2 regions of the Pseudochrobactrum algeriensis genome follow, and region 1 is predicted to be linked to the other one. Evidence: predicted binding sites of a transcription regulator. Region 1 holds the regulator's gene; the other holds the start of a gene.
What was found. The regulator LexA, encoded in region 1, represses DNA repair genes until DNA is damaged. The targets are predictions, from matches to a motif close to TGTTCNNNNTGTGTTCNG.
Positions count from the first base shown of each region.

Region 2: ruvC (crossover junction endodeoxyribonuclease RuvC) is a predicted target of LexA. The motif match lies at 6,954-6,971, and genes of this name have one in related genera.

Region 1 covers NZ_CP075361.1:1,346,428-1,355,694, reverse strand. The annotation lists gene trpD (anthranilate phosphoribosyltransferase) at 1-700, shown strand, start outside; gene trpC (indole-3-glycerol phosphate synthase TrpC) at 702-1,499, shown strand; gene moaC (cyclic pyranopterin monophosphate synthase MoaC) at 1,503-1,979, shown strand; gene KHQ09_RS08330 (molybdopterin molybdotransferase MoeA) at 2,013-3,233, shown strand; gene lexA (transcriptional repressor LexA) at 3,440-4,162, shown strand; gene KHQ09_RS08320 (ComEC/Rec2 family competence protein) at 4,375-6,918, opposite strand; gene gltX (glutamate--tRNA ligase) at 7,176-8,594, shown strand; gene gltA (citrate synthase) at 8,976-9,267, shown strand, end outside.
Region 2 covers NZ_CP075361.1:2,826,494-2,835,760, forward strand. The annotation lists gene tolB (Tol-Pal system beta propeller repeat protein TolB) at 1-1,272, opposite strand, end outside; gene KHQ09_RS15120 (hypothetical protein) at 1,399-2,478, opposite strand; gene tolR (protein TolR) at 2,486-2,935, opposite strand; gene tolQ (protein TolQ) at 3,017-3,727, opposite strand; gene ybgC (tol-pal system-associated acyl-CoA thioesterase) at 4,209-4,685, opposite strand; gene ruvB (Holliday junction branch migration DNA helicase RuvB) at 4,685-5,725, opposite strand; gene ruvA (Holliday junction branch migration protein RuvA) at 5,763-6,380, opposite strand; gene ruvC (crossover junction endodeoxyribonuclease RuvC) at 6,377-6,910, opposite strand; gene rcdA (protease adaptor protein RcdA) at 7,172-7,678, opposite strand; gene KHQ09_RS15160 (OpgC family protein) at 8,412-9,267, opposite strand, start outside.

The sequences.
Region 1 (9,267 bases):
CAAACACGGCAACCGCGCTTTGTCCTCGCGCTCCGGTGCGGCAGATACACTGGCAGAACTGGGCATTAATATTGAGGCCGATCCGGCAACAATCAGCCGCTGCATTCATGATGCAGGTCTTGGCTTTATGTTTGCGCCGATGCATCACTCTTCGATGCGCCATGTCGGCCCTGCCCGTGTAGAGCTTGGCACCCGTACAATTTTCAACCTGCTTGGCCCGCTCGCCAATCCGGCTGGTGTTAAACATCAGCTCGTCGGTGTTTTCTCCCGCGACTGGGTACTGCCGATCGCCAAAGTGCTGAAAGAGCTCGGCTCAGATCATGTCTGGGTTGTTTATGGCGATGGTCTGGATGAAATGACCACCGCAGGCACCACCAATATTGCAGCGCTGCATAATGGTGAAATCACCGAATTTAAAATCACACCGGAAGAAGTCGGCCTGAAGCGCGTTGCTTTTGACGCTCTCAAAGGCGGCGATGCACAGCACAATGCGGCTGCCCTGCTGCGCGTACTTGGCGGTGAAGCCGGTGCTTATCGCGATATCGTGCTACTCAATGCCGGTGCTGCATTAGTGATTGCCGGCAAGGCCAAAGATATCAAAGAAGGTATTGCCCTTGCTGCACAGTCGATTGACAGCGGCGCGGCCAAAGCCAAACTCGATCAGCTGATTGCTGTATCGAACAGCAAGACAAGTGAATAAAATGACCGATATTCTCAAAAAGATCGAAGCCTATAAGCTTGTTGAAATTGCAGAAGCCAAATCACGTTTGCCATTGGCAGACGTGAAAAAAGCTGCGGCCGATCAGCCGCCTGCCCGTGGTTTCCTTAAAGCATTGGAAGCAAAGCAGGCTGCCGGTTCTTTCGGTCTGATTGCGGAAATCAAAAAAGCCAGCCCGTCCAAAGGTCTGATCCGTCCGGATTTTGATCCGCCTGCATTGGCAAAAGCCTATGAAGATGGTGGTGCGGCCTGTCTTTCTGTTCTGACAGATACACCAAGTTTTCAGGGTGCACCGGAATTCCTGCAACAGGCGCGCGCTGCCTGCTCTCTTCCAGCGCTACGCAAAGACTTTCTGTTTGATCCTTATCAGGTCTATGAAGCACGTCATTGGGGTGCGGATTGCATTCTCATCATCATGGCAAGTGTTGACGATGCTATGGCACAAGAGCTGGAAGACACAGCCTTTTCGCTTGGCATGGATGCATTGATCGAAGTGCATGATGAAGCGGAGATGGAACGGGCACTCAAATTGTCTTCACGCCTGCTCGGCATCAACAACCGCAACCTGCGTACTTTCGAAGTTGATCTTGCAGTTTCTGAGCGTCTGGCAGCCATGGTGCCGGATGACCGCCTGCTGGTTGGTGAAAGCGGTATCTTCACCCATGATGATTGCCTGCGTTTGCAGAAATCCGGCATCTCCACCTTCCTGATCGGTGAAAGCCTGATGCGCCAGCAGGATGTGGCCAGTGCAACCCGCAAACTCCTGACCGGCAAAGAGTAAATTATGAGCAAGCTGACACATCTCGATGAAAGCGGCGCTGCGAATATGGTCGATGTCGGCGACAAAGCCGAGACTATGCGCATTGCGACCGCATCGGGTTGTGTCACGATGCAAAAACAGACGCTTGAGCTGATCCTTTCCGGCAATGCAGCCAAAGGCGATGTAATCGGCACAGCCCGTCTTGCCGGTATTATGGCCGCAAAGAAAACATCTGATCTGATACCGCTTTGCCATCCATTGATGCTGAGCAAAGTCTCGGTTGATATCGAGCCGGATGAGGCGCTGCCTGGTTTGCGGGTCAGTGCGACAGTCAAACTGACCGGCAAAACCGGTGTGGAAATGGAAGCGCTCACAGCTGTCTCCGTCGCCTGCCTGACGATTTATGATATGGCAAAAGCTGCCGATAAAGGCATGGTCATCGGCAATATCGCCGTCGACAGCAAAACCGGCGGTAAATCCGGTGACTGGCAGCGCTCTTAGCATATCGCTCTTATTTTTTACGGGGTAGGTTTCATGGCATTATTACCGGTTGATGAGGCTTTGCGGCTTTTGCTCGCGGATAAAATGCCTTCCGGCCATGAGCACGTCGCTCTGCATGAAGCCGGTGACCGTGTTCTTGCTACTTCGATCTTTGCCTCATTCAATCAACCGCCTTTTGATGCCTCGGCTATGGATGGCTATGCCATTCGCTTTGCTGATGCAGAACAACTGCCGGTGACACTGAAAGTCATCGGTGAATCTGCTGCAGGCAAAGGCTTTGACGGTACAGTCAGATCCGGTGAGGCTGTGCGTATTTTTACCGGTGCGCCAATGCCTGCCGGTGCCGACACGATTGTCATTCAGGAAGACACGCTGCAGGAAGGCAATCTGGTCACATTGTTACGGGATGTGGGCAAGAGCCGTCACATCCGTTTCAGCGGGCTGGATTTCAAAGATGGCGAATGTCTGCTGCAAACCGGTCATCTGCTTGATCCGGCATCGCTCTCTTTGGCTGCAGCGTCCGGCCACGCACAATTGCAAGTCTATAAACGCCCTAAAACAGCTATTCTTGCTACCGGCAATGAGCTTGTGCCTGCGGGCACTGTTCCTGCGGCAGATCAGATCGTCAGCTCCAACAGTTATGGTGTCGCAGAAATTGTACGGCGCAATGGCGGCACGGCAGATGATCTGGGCATTGTGCCGGATGATTTGGCCCTTATCGAACAATCCATTCGCAATGTTGCAGCTTCGGATGCAGATATTCTGATTACGCTTGGCGGCGCATCCGTCGGCGATCATGATCTGGTGCATAAAGCACTGACCAATTGCGGCGTTGAACTCGGCTTTTACAAAATCGCCATGCGTCCGGGCAAACCGCTGATGTTCGGCCAGCTGGATCGCGAAGGCAAAGTGCCCCTGCTCGTTCTTGGTCTTCCAGGTAATCCGGTTTCCAGTCTCGTTTGTTCCTATGTGTTTCTGGCGCCGCTGGTTGCGCGTCTGGCAGGCAAAGCCGCGACCACCTATATTGCCGGCGCCAGACTGGCACAGGACATGGCTGCCAATGGCAACCGCCGCGATTATGCCCGTGCGGCACTAACCCGCAACAGCGATGGCGAGTTACTGGCAACGCCTCTGCCGGTGCAGGATTCTTCCATGCTGACCGTCATTACCCGTGCGGATGCTCTGCTGATCCGTGAGCCCTTTGCGGAAACAGCTAAAGCCGGTGATCGCTGTCAAATCCTGATGATACGCTGAAATCCTTTAAACAATCGGATTAATCACTTTTAAAGCCTTGCAGAACAATACTGGAACATATAGTGTTCGTTCTGGGTTTGTTTTAAAAATTGATTCTCGCAACCGCGCCCCGTGCATGCGGTTATGCGTTTAGTCCGCACGACTTCATTATCTGCCACCATAATTTCAGTAAACGGCAGATAATATAAAGGCTTTGGGAGCGTATAATGCTGACGCGTAAACAACATGAATTATTGCTGTTTATCCATGACCGCCTGAAGGAAAGCGGCATTCCCCCTTCGTTTGACGAGATGAAAGAGGCGCTCAATCTCGCTTCCAAATCCGGCATTCACCGTCTGATTACAGCTCTGGAAGAACGCGGTTTTATCCGTCGTCTGCCAAACAGAGCGCGTGCGCTTGAAGTTGTGCGTTTACCGGATTCGATTGCACCAGGTCTCAACAGCCAGAAAAAATTCTCACCAAGTGTCATTGAAGGCGATCTCGGCAAAAAGAATGTCACCGAACTGCCTAAAAAAGCAGCGTCTGCAGCCGATCCGGAAGCACCTGCCGGTATCAGTGTTCCGGTGATGGGGCGTATTGCAGCCGGTGTACCGATTTCTGCGATCCAATCCCAGACCCATATGATTACCCTGCCACCGGAAATGCTTGGCAGCGGTGAGCATTATGCGCTGGAAGTTAAAGGCGACTCGATGATCGAAGCCGGTATTCTCGACGGCGATACAGTGATTATCCGCCGTGGTGATACTGCAAATGCCGGTGAAATCGTTGTGGCTCTGGTCGATGATGAAGAAGCAACACTCAAACGCTTCCGCCGCAAAGGCGCATCTATTGCGCTTGAAGCTGCCAATCCGGCCTATGAAACCCGTATTTTCGGTCCTGACCGCGTACGTGTTCAGGGCAGACTGGTTGGTCTGGTACGCCGCTACTAATATGCCAGCGGAGCGGAAACCGGCATTACTGCCGGTTTTCAACTACAGGCAGTTTATTGCTCCTGCTGCATATTCTTGCATGGGCAATAACGGGCCATTTTAAGTATTGCACCTCCCGATACAAATAGTGCCCTACAAGCTATTTTCGCTGCACTATTATGCTGTGACTACGCATTCATAATAGCTACGGTCAGAAAAAGGTGTGACAGTTCTTATTTTGGATCTTCCAGATTGCGGGCAGCACGGGACCAGAGGCGGTAGCTATGCCAAGGTCGTTGCGGCTCTCCCACTGCAAACACGACCTGCGCCTGTTCCGGCTTATATGCCAAACCAGCTTGATGCACTTGCGCCTTTATAGTCGCACTTTGCTGCATAGTTGGAAAAAGAGTTTGTGCTTTGTCTGTATGCTTGTGGCTATCCGGTTTCAGATAAATCTCTGCCACGCCTTGTAGTGCCAGTTGCTGGCGGGTGATGATAACAGGGGCACTTCGCGTTACTGCCCCTGTAATAATGCTGGCTTTTCTATCGGGACAAGACAGGTTTCCCGCATAAGCGAGAACGATAATATCACCGATATTACAGGCAATATCTGCCGCAGACCGGTTTTCCGCATAGATCAGCACCTGCCCGTTTTGCAGATCAAAACTGCATAACCCGTCCTCACAGACAAAACCTCCGGAATTTGCCGCGCTGCTATTATCCGGCGTTTTAACCTCATGGATTCTGTAGGCCTTGCGCCAGTTATCCGTTGTGAACGCAGCCGGTCGCGCACGGTTTACATAAAGACTATTGTTCTGGCGGACTGCAACCAGTCTGGCATCTTCCGAGATAATAATATCCGGCAAAGTGTTCATACTCAGTACAATCCCGCCAAGGATCAGAAAGAACAGCGATATCAGCCGCAAATGACTGGTAAAGATCATTGCTGTAAGCATTGCCGCTGTCCAAAGCAACAATACCGGCACGGGCAACAGGCCGGGGACCAGATCAGGGGAAAGTCCGGCAACAAAATGCGCAATCCATTTGACCAGCTCAATGCCTTTGCCCATCACCTGTAAAGGCAGCCATTCCAGTCCTAAAGGCATCAGCAGCAGAGATAGCACAGCGAAAGGCATAATCAGTACCGAGATCACCGGCAGTGCCAGTGCATTTCCCAGCATGCCAAGCGGTGCCATATTGTTAAAATGAAAGGCTGCAAAAAGCCCGCTGGCCGTACCGGCTAAAAGCGAAGTCGCCGCAATCCCGCCAAGCCAAATCCTGAGCTTACCCCCCAATGTCGTCTGCCGCATTACCTGTTCATTGCTTTGTCTCTTGCGTAATTTCCACCATGCAAAGCCTGCAATCAGCGCACCGGTTGCCGAGTAAGACATCTGAAAACTCGGCCCCAGAATTTCATGCGGTGTCACAAGAATACTGAACAGCGCTGCAATCGCCAGATTGCGCAAGGTCAGAGCTTTACGATCTAAAATCACCGCACAAAGCATCACGGCCAGCATGATAAAACTACGCTGTGCCGCCACATCTGCACCCGACAAAGCCAGATAAAAACCGGAAGAAAACAGCGAAATCAGTGCGGCGATTTTCTTCACCGGATAATACAGCGCTAAAGACGGGAACAGTCCCGCAATGCCACGCAGGCTCACCATGACAATAGCTGCTGCCAGCGCCAGATGCAGGCCGGAAATTGAGAGAATATGCGCCAATCCTGCAATGCGCAGCGCCTCATTGGTTGTCACGCTGATCCCTGCACGCTGGCCGGAGATCAGCGCTGCTGCCACCGCCCCTTCTTCGCCGGGCAATGCCTGCATAATCCGCCCGCCGATTACAGCCCGTATCTGACCGGTCAGCGCCTCAATTGAAGCAGTCCAGCTCTTTGATACTGCATCACCTGCAAAGTCATCATCGACCAGTTTCGGCACGCCGAGATAAAAGCCATTACCGCCAATGCCGCGAAAATATCCATGAAATGCGAAATCATACTGCTCGGAACGTACCGGCCCGCCATGGGGACGCAATCGCACCGCTCCTTTCAGAACAGAACCGGTTTCAGCCTGTGCAGGTAAATCACGGGCAGAGAGCCGCAACCGCTGCGGCGCATAGCGCAAATGCGGTTTTTCCGTTGTCAGCACATCGGCAACAATACGCCAGCGTCCGGCTTTGCCATTGTCTTCAGCCTCCTGCTCGAGCGAGACAATCCGCGCCGTCAGAGTGGTTGAAACAGAACTGCCAAGCATTTGCGTTGCATAGCGCTGCGTCTCCCATTTCGCAGCCAGCATACCGGTCATAAAGGCTAATATCAGTATAAGGCTGATGCGCCTTATCAGCGTATCCCGCAGCAAAAACAGCAGCCAGCCGAACAGACATGCCGGCACAAACAGCTCTATCCAGTATGGTTCGGCCTTCAGGGAAAAATAATGAACCGCCCCTGCTCCACTCGCAACGGCCAACAACAGGAAAACCGTCCCGCGTTCATATTCAAACAGCAGAGCATCACAGATATTATCCAGAAAACGCTGCCAATATTCCCGCAGATTGAGCCGGATGATCCGTGCCCGCTTTCGTCCGCTATAAACAGCACCATCATCGGGGATAATCTCTGCATCCGGCACCGGAGCAAAACCGAGCATGAATTGCTCGGCAGTTAATCCGCTGCTATGCTTCGACCGGACAGCAGCACTCCCTGACCCGCCATCATCATGACGGGACTCAGTCTTGCTTGCCTGATGGCCACATTCACCGCCATAACCATTCGCCATGCTGTCTGAATTGCCCCCGCACCTGACAGCTGCACAATTATACGTCCAAAACAGCCTATTTCACGCAGGAATCTTGCATTGAGCGGCGTTAAACACCGGTTCTGCGCTTTGATTTTTGCATCAAGTCTTGCACGTTGTGCTGCCTATGCTACATGAACAGCACAAGAAATCGAGAGGCGGCCAGTTACATTCTTTAGCCGATATATTCGGATATAAGCGTAAGATCCTGTAACCTTGCCGCAGATACGGAGCGACTGATGTCATCACCCGTTATTACCCGCTTTGCGCCTTCACCGACCGGCTATCTGCATATCGGTGGCGCTCGTACAGCGTTGTTTAACTGGCTTTATTCCAAACATACCGGCGGCAAGATGCTGCTGCGCATTGAGGATACCGACCGCGAGCGCTCCACAGAGGCGGCAACGGCAGCTATTCTTGAAGGTCTGACATGGCTCGGCCTGACATGGGACGGCGATGCCATCTCCCAGTGGGAACGCGCACCGCGCCACCGCGAAGTTGCTGAAGAACTGGTGAAAGCCGGTAAAGCCTATTATTGCTATGCCTCACCGGAAGAACTGGACGCAATGCGTGAACTGGCGCGTGCTGAAGGCCGCCCGCCGCGCTATGACGGCCGCTGGCGTGACCGCGATCCGTCGGAAGCACCGGCAGGTGTGAAGCCGGTTATCCGCATTAAAGCGCCGCGAGAAGGTGAAACCGTTGTGCTGGATGATGTGCAGGGCGAAGTCCGTTTCCCGAACAAGGATCTGGATGATTTCATCATTCTGCGTTCCGACGGCGCGCCAACCTATATGCATGCGGTTGTGGTCGACGATCATGATATGGGCGTTACCCATATTATCCGTGGTGACGACCATCTGACCAATGCCGCCCGCCAGACTGTTATTTATCAGGCAATGGGCTGGGATGTGCCTAAAATGTCCCATATCCCGCTGATCCATGGTGCGGATGGTGCCAAGCTCTCCAAGCGTCACGGTGCGCTCGGCGTTGAGGCCTATCGTGCAATGGGCTATCTGCCTGAAGCACTGTGCAACTATCTGGTTCGCCTCGGCTGGAGCCATGGTGATGATGAAATCATGACCATTGAGCAGATGATTGAATGGTTTGATACCAAAGACATCAACAAGGGCGCATCGCGTTTTGACTTCCAGAAACTGGAAGCCATTAACGGTCACCATATCCGTGCCAGCGATTCAGAAACGCTTACCAAGGCGCTGATCGATGTTCTGCCTTATATTGAAGGTGGTGCAGAATTGCAGGCTCTGCTGACCGATGAGCGCCGTGCGCAGCTTGTTGCAGCAATGCCGGGTCTCAAAGACCGTGCAAAAACGCTGGTGGAACTGGCAGACGGTGCGAAATTCCTGTTCGTTTCCCGTCCGCTGCCGCTGGATGAAAAAGCTGCAAGCCTGCTCAATGATGAAGGCCGTGCAATACTCAAAGATGTGTTGCCGAAGCTGGAAGCTGCCGAGTGGAATGCTGATGCGCTGGATGCCGTTGTCCGCGCCCATGCGGAATCAACCGGCCTGAAGCTTGGCAAAATTGCCCAGCCTCTGCGTGCGGCCCTCACCGGCCGCGCCACTTCACCGGGCGTTTTTGACGTTCTGGTGGTTCTGGGTCGCGAAGAAGCGCTCGGACGTATTCAGGATCAGGTCGTATAAAGCCTGCCAGAAGCCGTGTTCTTTCAACAGAATACGGCTTCAAACACGTCCTGAACACAGGAGTGTGATTTTCAAAAACCGGCCTCTGTCGTAAGAATGGCTAATTGACAGAAATTTGTTCAGAAAAACGCAAATTTCCACATTGCAACCTCCAACATTTACGATAGTTTGAGCCATAAATTTTGCAGGCCGTCATTCACAAATATCATGAATTTTGAGTGACGGCGGCTTAAGGATATTTTTCAAACTGGCAGCGCCGGTAAAAATACCCTAACTGTATGTTTCTATGCATAAGACTAAACCGAAACACCCGTTTTCGGCATTATGCTCCAAATTTACTGCTATCCACGAGCAGTGAGCGCGATGATGAAAGGAACCAGTATGTCTAATACGACAGCGACAATCACGCTAAATGGCAATTCGACCGAATTGCCGGTCCGCAAAGGTACAATCGGACCAGATGTCGTCGAAATCGGCCCGCTTTACAAGAATACAAATTCCTTCACATACGATCCTGGTTTCACTTCAACCGCTTCCTGCGAATCCAAAATCACTTATATTGACGGTGACGAAGGCGTTCTCCTGCATCGCGGCTATCCGATCGAACAGCTCGCCGAACAGGGCGATTTCCTTGAAACCTGCTACCTGCTTCTCTACGGCGAACTGCCAACCA
Region 2 (9,267 bases), 1.5 Mb from region 1:
ATTCGGCGTCTGGATCTGACGTTCGTTACGACCGGTCAGATCAATCGTATAGAGACGGGATGTACCGCCACTTTCACGGAAGAACATCAGAACACGGCCGTTCGGTGCCCATGTCGGACCTTCATTATGGAAGCCGCTTGTCAGCAGGCGCTCACCTGAACCATCGGTTTTCATCACGCCGATCGAGAACTGACCGCCGGACTGCTTGGTGAAAGCAATCAGATCGCCGCGCGGGGACCAGACCGGTGTCGAATAGCTGCCGTTACCGAAAGAAACACGCTGCGGGTTGGAGCCGTCGGCCCCCATGACGTAAATCTGCTGGCGACCGCCGCGGTCGGATTCAAATACGATCTTGGAACCATCCGGCGAATAGGAGGCCGAAGTATCAATGGCCTGACTGCTGGTCAGACGGGTGGTTGTGCGCGAACGCAGATCCATCGTGTAAATATTGGCGCTACCATCATCCTGCAGCAGGCTCATCACCACTTTCTGACCATCAGGAGAAAAGCGTGGTGCAATCGTCATGCCCGGGAAATTCCCGACAAGTTCCTGCTGTCCTGTTTCCAGCTGCAGCAGATAAACGCGCGGACGGTCACCGGCAAAAGACATATAAGTGATTTCCTGACGGCTTGGTGAGAAGCGCGGTGTCAGCACCAGATCTTTACCATTCGACAGGTAACGCACATTCGCGCCGTCCTGATCCATGATCGCCAGACGCTTGACGCGTTTCTGCGCACTGCCGGACTCATCAACAAACACGATACGTGTATCGAAATAGCCTTTTTCACCGGTCAGGCGCTCATAAATCGCATCGGCGATAATATGGGCAACGCGGCGCTTGTTTTCCGGTGTTGTGAAAAACTGCTGGCCTGCAAGCTGCTGTCCGGCAAAAGTATCCCACAGACGGAACTCAGCTTTCAGACGGCCATCCGGCTGCTTGGTCACGCGACCGGTAACCAGTGCCTGTGCATTGATGACTTTCCAGTCTTCAAAACGCGGTGCCACATCCGGATTGCTGATTTTTTCAATGAATGCTTTTTTGTCGATCGGCGCAAAAAGGCCGGAACGCTCAAGATCCGCAGCGATGATAGAGGTAATTTCCGCACCCAGCGCATCACCGGACAAGAAGTCGGTCAGAGCAATCGGCAGCGGGTCAACATTACCCTTGTTAATATTTACTTCCACAACGGCGCGTGCAGGCAGCACTGCAGCCGTGCTCACTGCCGCAGCGACAGCGAGAACTGAAAATAAGGTTTTAAACAGTGTTTTCATGATGGCGTGGACCTCGTTTGTCCTGATCATATTTGGTTCTGTGAGACGTCTCACATGCTTTGATATTGAAGAGCTTCACAGAAAGCCCCTGAAACCGGCGCTACGCAGCGCCGGTCCGTATTCCGTTTAGAACATTTCGCTCGGGTCAAAATTCACGATGACCGTCGCCCAGGTTTCATATTTATCCCGCGGCAGATTGTAAGGCGCTGCACGCATCACCGCACGCCGCGCACTGTCTGCTGCCGCACGGCCAACGATAGAATCGCCGCCCGTATAGGTGACTTCCGGCGAGCCGTTAATCGAGCCGTCTTCGTTCAGCTGCATCTTAACGGTAATACGCAGATCAGCGGCATCGGCCACACCCGAAGGGATGCTCCATTTGTCACTGATCTGACCTTTCAGAGCATCCATTTCCGTCTGGCTGAGTTTAGCTCCGCCGGTCGTTTTCTTGGCACCAAAGGCTTCCTTGTCGGTAGAGCGTTTAGCTCCGCCACCTGCAGATTTCTCACGGTTCAAAAGAACGGCAACCTCGTCAGCCTTTGCATCTTTATCTTTCGACGTATTCTGCGCGGTTGTGCTTGGCTTTTCCGGTTTCTTCTCGTCTTTTTTCTTATCCTCAGCCTTGGCCGTTTCCGTTGGTTGCGGTTTCGGTTTGGCTTCCGGCGCCGGAACGCGATCCGGCAATTTGACTTCTTCAGCCTGTTCCGGCTGCTGCGCAATTGCTTCCGCAACAGGATCCGGCTTCACCTCAGCCTTTGGTTCCGGCTTCGGCTCCACTTTTGGCTCCGGCGGCTTCACCGGTTCAGGCGGTTTAACCGGCTCCGGTTTTGGTTCCGGCTTGTTTTCCTGTACAGGCTCCGGCTTTTCAGCCGGTTTTTCCGCAGGCTTAGCCGCTTCTGCGGTTTCAACAGGCTTCGGCTTTTCATTCGGCATCGGCGGTGTTTTCAGATCAAGCTCGCTGTCGCCGGCATTTTCCGCCTGCTCAACCGTTTTCGGCTTAGTCGTTGGTTTTGGTGCTGCTTTTTCCGCTTTCGGCGCTTTTTTATCGCCCTGCTGTACCTGTGAAATATCTTCAATCGGTACAATATCGACAGGGAAGGATTCAGTATCAGTCATGTCAAAAGGCTTCGGCGAAGAGAACGAGAATAGTCCCCAGCCGATAATGACCACATGGATGAGTGTTGAGGAAGTCAGACCTGCCTTCATGATGGCGTCAGCTATCCTGCTCCTGGAGGGTCACCAGACCGATATTCTTGAAACCGGCAGCGGAAATACGTGACATCACTTTCATCACAGTACCGTAATCGGCATTTTTATCGCCGCGCACAAAAACGCGCTCTTCATAGCCGGTTTTGGCGATAGCTTCGAGTTTTGGCACCACTTCTGCAATGTCGATCTCGGTTTCCTGCAAATAAACCTGCCCCTTGTCATTCACGGAGACGGTAATCGGCTGAGTATCGGCATTCAGCGCCTTGGCCTGCGTATCCGGCAGATCAATCGGCACACCGGAGGTGAGCAGCGGTGCGGACACCATGAAGATAATCAGCAGCACCAGCATCACATCCACGAAAGGTGTGATGTTGATTTCGCTCATCGGAGCCTTCTTGCCGCCGCGTCTGCGACGACCGCCTGCTCCGCCCTGACTTCCTAATGACATACCCATATCTGGAACCTTCCGGCCTTAATCTTTTGACCTGATATCCGGCCTGAATTTAAAACGACTGACGCACACAAACCGGATAATTTATCCGCGCGGCGTCAGCTTCTCATCAATTTGTCGCGACAGTATGGCCGAAAACTCATCGGCAAAACCTTCCATACGTGCGGTGATTTTTGCCGAGTCTGCGGTCAGCTTGTTATAGGCAATAACCGCAGGGATAGCGGCCAGAAGACCAATCGCCGTTGCAAGCAATGCTTCCGCAATACCCGGTGCCACAACGGCAAGGCTGGTATTTTTGGAAGCGGCAATCGCCATAAACGAGGTCATAATACCAACAACCGTACCGAACAGACCGATAAATGGTGCGGATGTACCAATGGTGGCCAGAAAACCGAGGCGTGATTCCAGCTTGTCGTTTTCACGCGCCAAGGCCACATCCATCGCTTTTTCGATACGCATCTGCAACGCAATCGGGGAACGGGCGCCTTTTTCGAAAGACTTTTTCCACTCGCGCATCGCTGCCATGAAAATGGCGCTCATGCCGGTGGTACGGCGTTCACCGAGATTGCGGTATAATTCTTCTAAAGACTGGCCGGACCAGAAGACCTGCTCAAAACGCTCAATCGCACTTGTTGCACGGCGATAGGCCAGTGTCTTGTCGACGATAATCGCCCATGTCCAGATTGAGGCAGCCAGCAAGCCCAGCATGACCAGTTTCACAACCCAGTTGGCCTGCATGAACAGTCCCCAGAGACTGACATCAGCTGTATGTGCTGCAATGGGTAGCGTTTCCATTTGTCACCTGTCCTCGAATCCAAACGCCCGGCTCATCACCGGGCGGCAAAAGCAAAACGGTTCACCGCGCAGTTTTCTGCGCAACCGTTTCGATCTGTTGTTACCTTAAGCGGTCCGGATGCATTGTTTGCCTGCACGGCCCGCCGAATTGCTTTGCGCCGTATCTGCATAGTGCCGGACACAATCTTGTGCATGACCGGCTGTTTTGCTTTTTACGGTTAATTTTGGTGAAAGGAAGGCGACAGGCAGATTCATGCCCTCACCTCTCCGTCTTAGACTAAAGATGAACTATTATGGTTAAAGATAAGTTAGGATTCGCACTATTGCGGGCAATTTTACGTGCTGCGCCTGATTTTTCGCCGCCGGTTTTGAGGCTGTGCCTATTCAGCACTGCCTGCGCGATCACACCCGATTTTTGATATGCCGCAGGATTATGCCCGCCCAATTGTCCCGGCTTGATGATTAAAATCTCTGCCGAAAATTAAGCTGTAAACAGCGCTTTCCACTCTTTGGGCATCCGTTTCGGACGACCCTGCTTATTAATCAATGCCGCTTCGACCTGTGCTTCAATCAGCAGCTCACCATTTTTGCGCTGAATGCGCTGGCGCATTGTCACCCGCGCACCGGAAGCTTCAGTCACGCAAGTCTCAATTACCAGCATATCATCAATGCGGGCAGGCAAACGGAAATCAATCTCCATGCGCCGCACGATCCAGACAATCGGCTCGCCAAGCTGCCCCTCTTCCAGTTGCGTATGGTGCACACCTTTCAGACGCAGAAAATCAGTGCGGCCGCGCTCCAGAAACTCCAGATAGCGGGCATGATAAACCACGCCGGAAAAATCCGTATCGGCATAATAGACCCGCGCCAGCAACCGGTGCCCTTCCGGTGTCAGCGTGCCATTAATCACTTCAGATTCAGCCGCGCTTAAATCGTCTGGAACTGCTACATCCGGCATCAGGCTTCGTCCTCAAACAGGGTGATCTGCCGTGCAGCCAGATCAGTCGGTGCCGTCAGCCCAAGATGCTGCCATGCAAGTGCTGTCAGCACACGACCGCGCGGTGTACGCTGCAAAAAGCCCTGCTGGATCAGATAGGGTTCAATAATATCTTCAATCGCATCGCGGGGTTCAGACAGACCGGCGGCAATCGTCTCAATTCCCACAGGTCCGCCGCCAAAATTGCGTGCAATCATATTAAGATAACGGCGATCCAGCTGATCAAGACCAATATTATCCACTTCCAGACGGATCAGCGCCTCATCGGCGATTTTCGCATCCACAATGTCTGCTTTTGCTACCAGCGCAAAGTCACGGACACGGCGCAGCAAACGTCCTGCAATGCGCGGTGTTCCGCGTGCACGCCGCGCAATCTCGCGTGCACCATCATCGGAAATATTCAGCTGCATCAGCCGTGCACCGCGGTGCACAATATATTCCAGCTCATCAACCGTATAGAAATTCAGCCGTACCGGAATACCGAAACGGTCGCGCAAAGGCGTGGTCAGAAGACCGAGACGGGTTGTCGCCGCCACCAGCGTGAATTTCGCCAGATCAATCTTGACGGAGCGTGCCGCAGGCCCTTCGCCGATAATCAGATCGAGCTGATAATCTTCCATCGCCGGATAGAGAATTTCTTCCACCGCAGGGCTGAGACGATGAATTTCATCGATAAACAGCACATCGCGGTCTTCAAGATTGGTGAGCAATGCAGCCAGATCACCGGCTTTGGCAATCACCGGCCCTGAGGTGGAACGGAAATTAACGCCGAGTTCCTTGGACATAATCTGCGCCAATGTGGTTTTGCCCAAGCCCGGAGGGCCGACAAACAACACATGATCCAGCGCCTCACCTCGGGTTTTGGCTGCTTCGATAAAAATTTTCAGATTAGCGCGTGCTGCCGCCTGACCGACAAAATCATCAAGGCTTTGCGGGCGCAAAGCCGTGTCCGTATCCTCCCCGCGCTTTTGCGCAGAAATCAGACGATCTTCATCACTCATCAGTTACACCCGCATTTCATTTTCTCAGGCAACGCTCTTATCGCGCCAGTTCTTTCAATCCAAGCCGGATCAGCTTGGCAGAATCTGCATCTTCTCCGGCCTCGCGCAAGGCACTGGCCACCGCATTGGCAGCCTGATCGCGTGAATAGCCGAGATTGCTCAGCGCGGAAACTGCATCACTCACTGCCGTGGAAGCCACACCCTCACCGATTTCCTGCTTCAGTCCGATATTGGCCACAGCATCACCGGCAAATGCAGGCGCCTTATTTTTCAACTCGGTCACAATGCGCTCGGCTACTTTTTTGCCGACACCCGGCGCACGGGACACCATAGCAATATCACGCAAAGCAATGGCATTGGCGAGTTCAGACGGCGTTAATGTGCCCAGCACTGCCAGTGCCACTTTGGCACCAACGCCCTGTACATTCTGCAACAGACGAAACCACTCACGCTCCAATGCCGTGCCGAAGCCGTAAAGCCGCAGCACATCTTCACGCACATAGGTCTCAATCAGCAGAATTGCCGCTTCACCCGCTGAAGGCAGATTGCCCAGCGTGCGCGCAGAACAGAAAGCCACATAGCCGACCCCATGCACATCAAGAATGACGTGATCGTCAGCAATTTCATCGACAACACCTTTCAGTTTCCCGATCATGATATGGCTGCAATCCTCCCGCTTTTCTTCAGTTCTGCCAAATTATACAGGCTGTGCCGGTTATGGGCATGACAAATGGCAATCGCCAGCGCATCCGCCGCATCGCTGGTATCAAAACTCGCCCGCGGCATCAGCACTTTGACCATCATATGAATTTGCTGTTTTTCACCGTGGCCGACACCAATAACGGATTTTTTCACCGCATTCGGCGCATATTCAGCCACTCGCAATCCGGCCTGTGCAGGCACCAGCAGCGCAATACCGCGCGCCTGCCCCAGCTTCAGCGTTGCCGCCGCATCTTTATTGACGAATGTATGTTCAACAGCCGCTTCATCCGGCATCATCTGATGCAGGACAGCGCTCAATCCTTCATGCAGCTGGCATAAACGCGAGGCAAGATCCATTTTGTCATCAGAGGTGACAGTTCCCGCTGCAATAAAATGCAGGGAATTACCCATGGACTCAATCACGCCCCAGCCGGTGCGGCGCAAACCCGGATCAATACCAATAATGCGAATCGCCTGTTTCATATGCTGACCTTACCTTGTGTAAGGTGCATTCAACAATCAAAATGTGAACAAAATGGAAACATCGCAATTTAAAGACAGGAGAAGATGCCAGAGCATGTCTGGCTCAAATGGGTTTATTTAGCGTTCGCGAACATGCGACAATTAAATGAAACCAGAGCGTGTGCATTTAATCATAGCCACTGCGCTCGCTCTGTCTTTATTTTTTACGCATGTCGTTATCAGAAAACCGGTTCCCACTTTTCCGCGACATGCTCCGGCAGATCAATTACTGCCAAATGCTGTGCGCAACAGAACGATCTGATCCGAAACCGGATTACCCTTGCACTCAACCAGTTCACGGATCGGCTGATGATAGCTATCACCATCCATACAGCGCACGCGATCCTGAAGATGCAGCGAATGCGCAATCATATCGCGGAAAGCCTGCGGCAGTTCTTTCCAGCCTGCAGTCTTTTCACCGGCAGAATGGGTTTCCAGACTGACCTTTGCCTTCTCTTTTGCCACCATTTCGCGCGGCATATCGCCGGAACGGCTGGCACGCAATAGCAAAAGCCAGGAGGCAATATGCATCAGACGCGAGGTCAGACGCATGGATTCTGCGGCATAAAGTGTTGCAGCCTTGTGAGACAGAGAACGCGCAGCGTCTTTCCCCTCACCGTCAAGATAAGCGGCGGCTTCTTCCACCAGCGCCATACCTTCACTGTAAAGCGGTTTGAAACTGTCTGAAAACACCATACGCTCCGACAGACGGATCATATTATCCGGCACTCTGTTTTCGCTGCGATGTGTCTGTTCCATCATCTTGTTCTGCTCACTGGCAACTGCAGTTCACTGAACCGCAATTGTAATTTTTGACAAGCATTCCGACCACGTAAGGCACCGTATTTTCTCCGGTTTATAACCGGCCAAACAGGCGAATCCCCTATAATCAGGCTGCACTTCACTCGTTTGCATCACAAAGCGTGATCGTAAAAAACCGTTTGGCTATGGCCTATCCAAGCAAAATGCACGCTCATACACGCTCGCGCAATAATATGGTTAAAGAAAGATGAATTGTGATTTTGTGCTTGCCAGAGCAAATAATGCTATCCAGACGAATAAAGTAAGCCTGTTCAGATAGTTAAACAGAATCGCCCGTATTTTCTGCCAACAGCAACGCCTGCCCGCAAATTTTCTCAGAAACTCTTTATCCACAAAGCGGCTCTCAACTGCGGATAAACAAAGCAGGTCCGGAAATAAAAAAAGAGCCGCAAAAGCGGCTCTCAGAAGTTTAACAGGGAGGCGTCATACAGAGGGACCAAGTCCACTCGGTAAGAATCCGGCAAAACCGGATAGCCTTATATTCTTTTGTTAACTTTAATATTTGGTTAATGCGGTAAGTTCAGTTTCTAGAGCCTATCGCATTTAATTGTATCCGCTGCGCTTGCTCTATTTCCTTATTTCTACGCATGTCGTTATCGGAAAACCGGTGCCCACTTTTCCGCGACATGCTCTGCCACTTTCAAGACGCAGGAACCGAACGCGGCTTCACAGCTATAGGAGCTGGTTTCCGGCTTTCTGCCGCCCGTGCGGATCTTGCGATTTCCGGCACTGGGCTTTTCGAAACTGCTTTGCCTTTCCAGCCGATGCGCGGCAGCCATTCCAGATAATAGACCAGCGCAAACTGAGCCATAATACCGCCTGCAATCAGCAAGGTGTCAAAGGACAGGCTCACCGGATAAACATGGCGCAGCGCCTGACCAACCATCGCCAGAATAGTACCGGCTACAAAAACCGGCAGCGAATGTTTACCCAGCAAGGCCAGCGGATGGTTCATATCAAGACGGGCTTTTTCCGACAGCGCAGGAATACCGGCAATCACATAGGCAAGCGCCAGCACATGCAACAAACGGGTTGCCGAGAGATAGGTCTTGTCAAAACCGGTCAGCACCGCAGGCAGGCCGAAGGAAATATCCCAGTTCGGATGCGTCACACGTAGCCACAGCAGGGAGAAAACCAGATAACCGATCGCCGCAATCATCAGCGGACGGTTCTGATCAAAGCGGCCGCCCTGCTTCACATAGGTCATCGCACCAATACCGATGGCGAACAGAAACTGCCACGACAACGGATTAAGGAACCACACGCCCTGTGTCGGATAATTCACCGGCGCAATATGATAATAGCCGGACAGAAACCAGATCGAACAGGAAATTGTCAGCATCAGCGAAATGCTGATCCGCGACAGATAAAGCATGACCGGCGCAAACAGCATCAGTACCAGATAGAGCGACAGAATATTATTATAGCCGAGCTGGTGGCCAAGCGTGGCCAGACCGACAAAAGCCTGCGCAGGCTGTTCCATCACAGTCTTGATA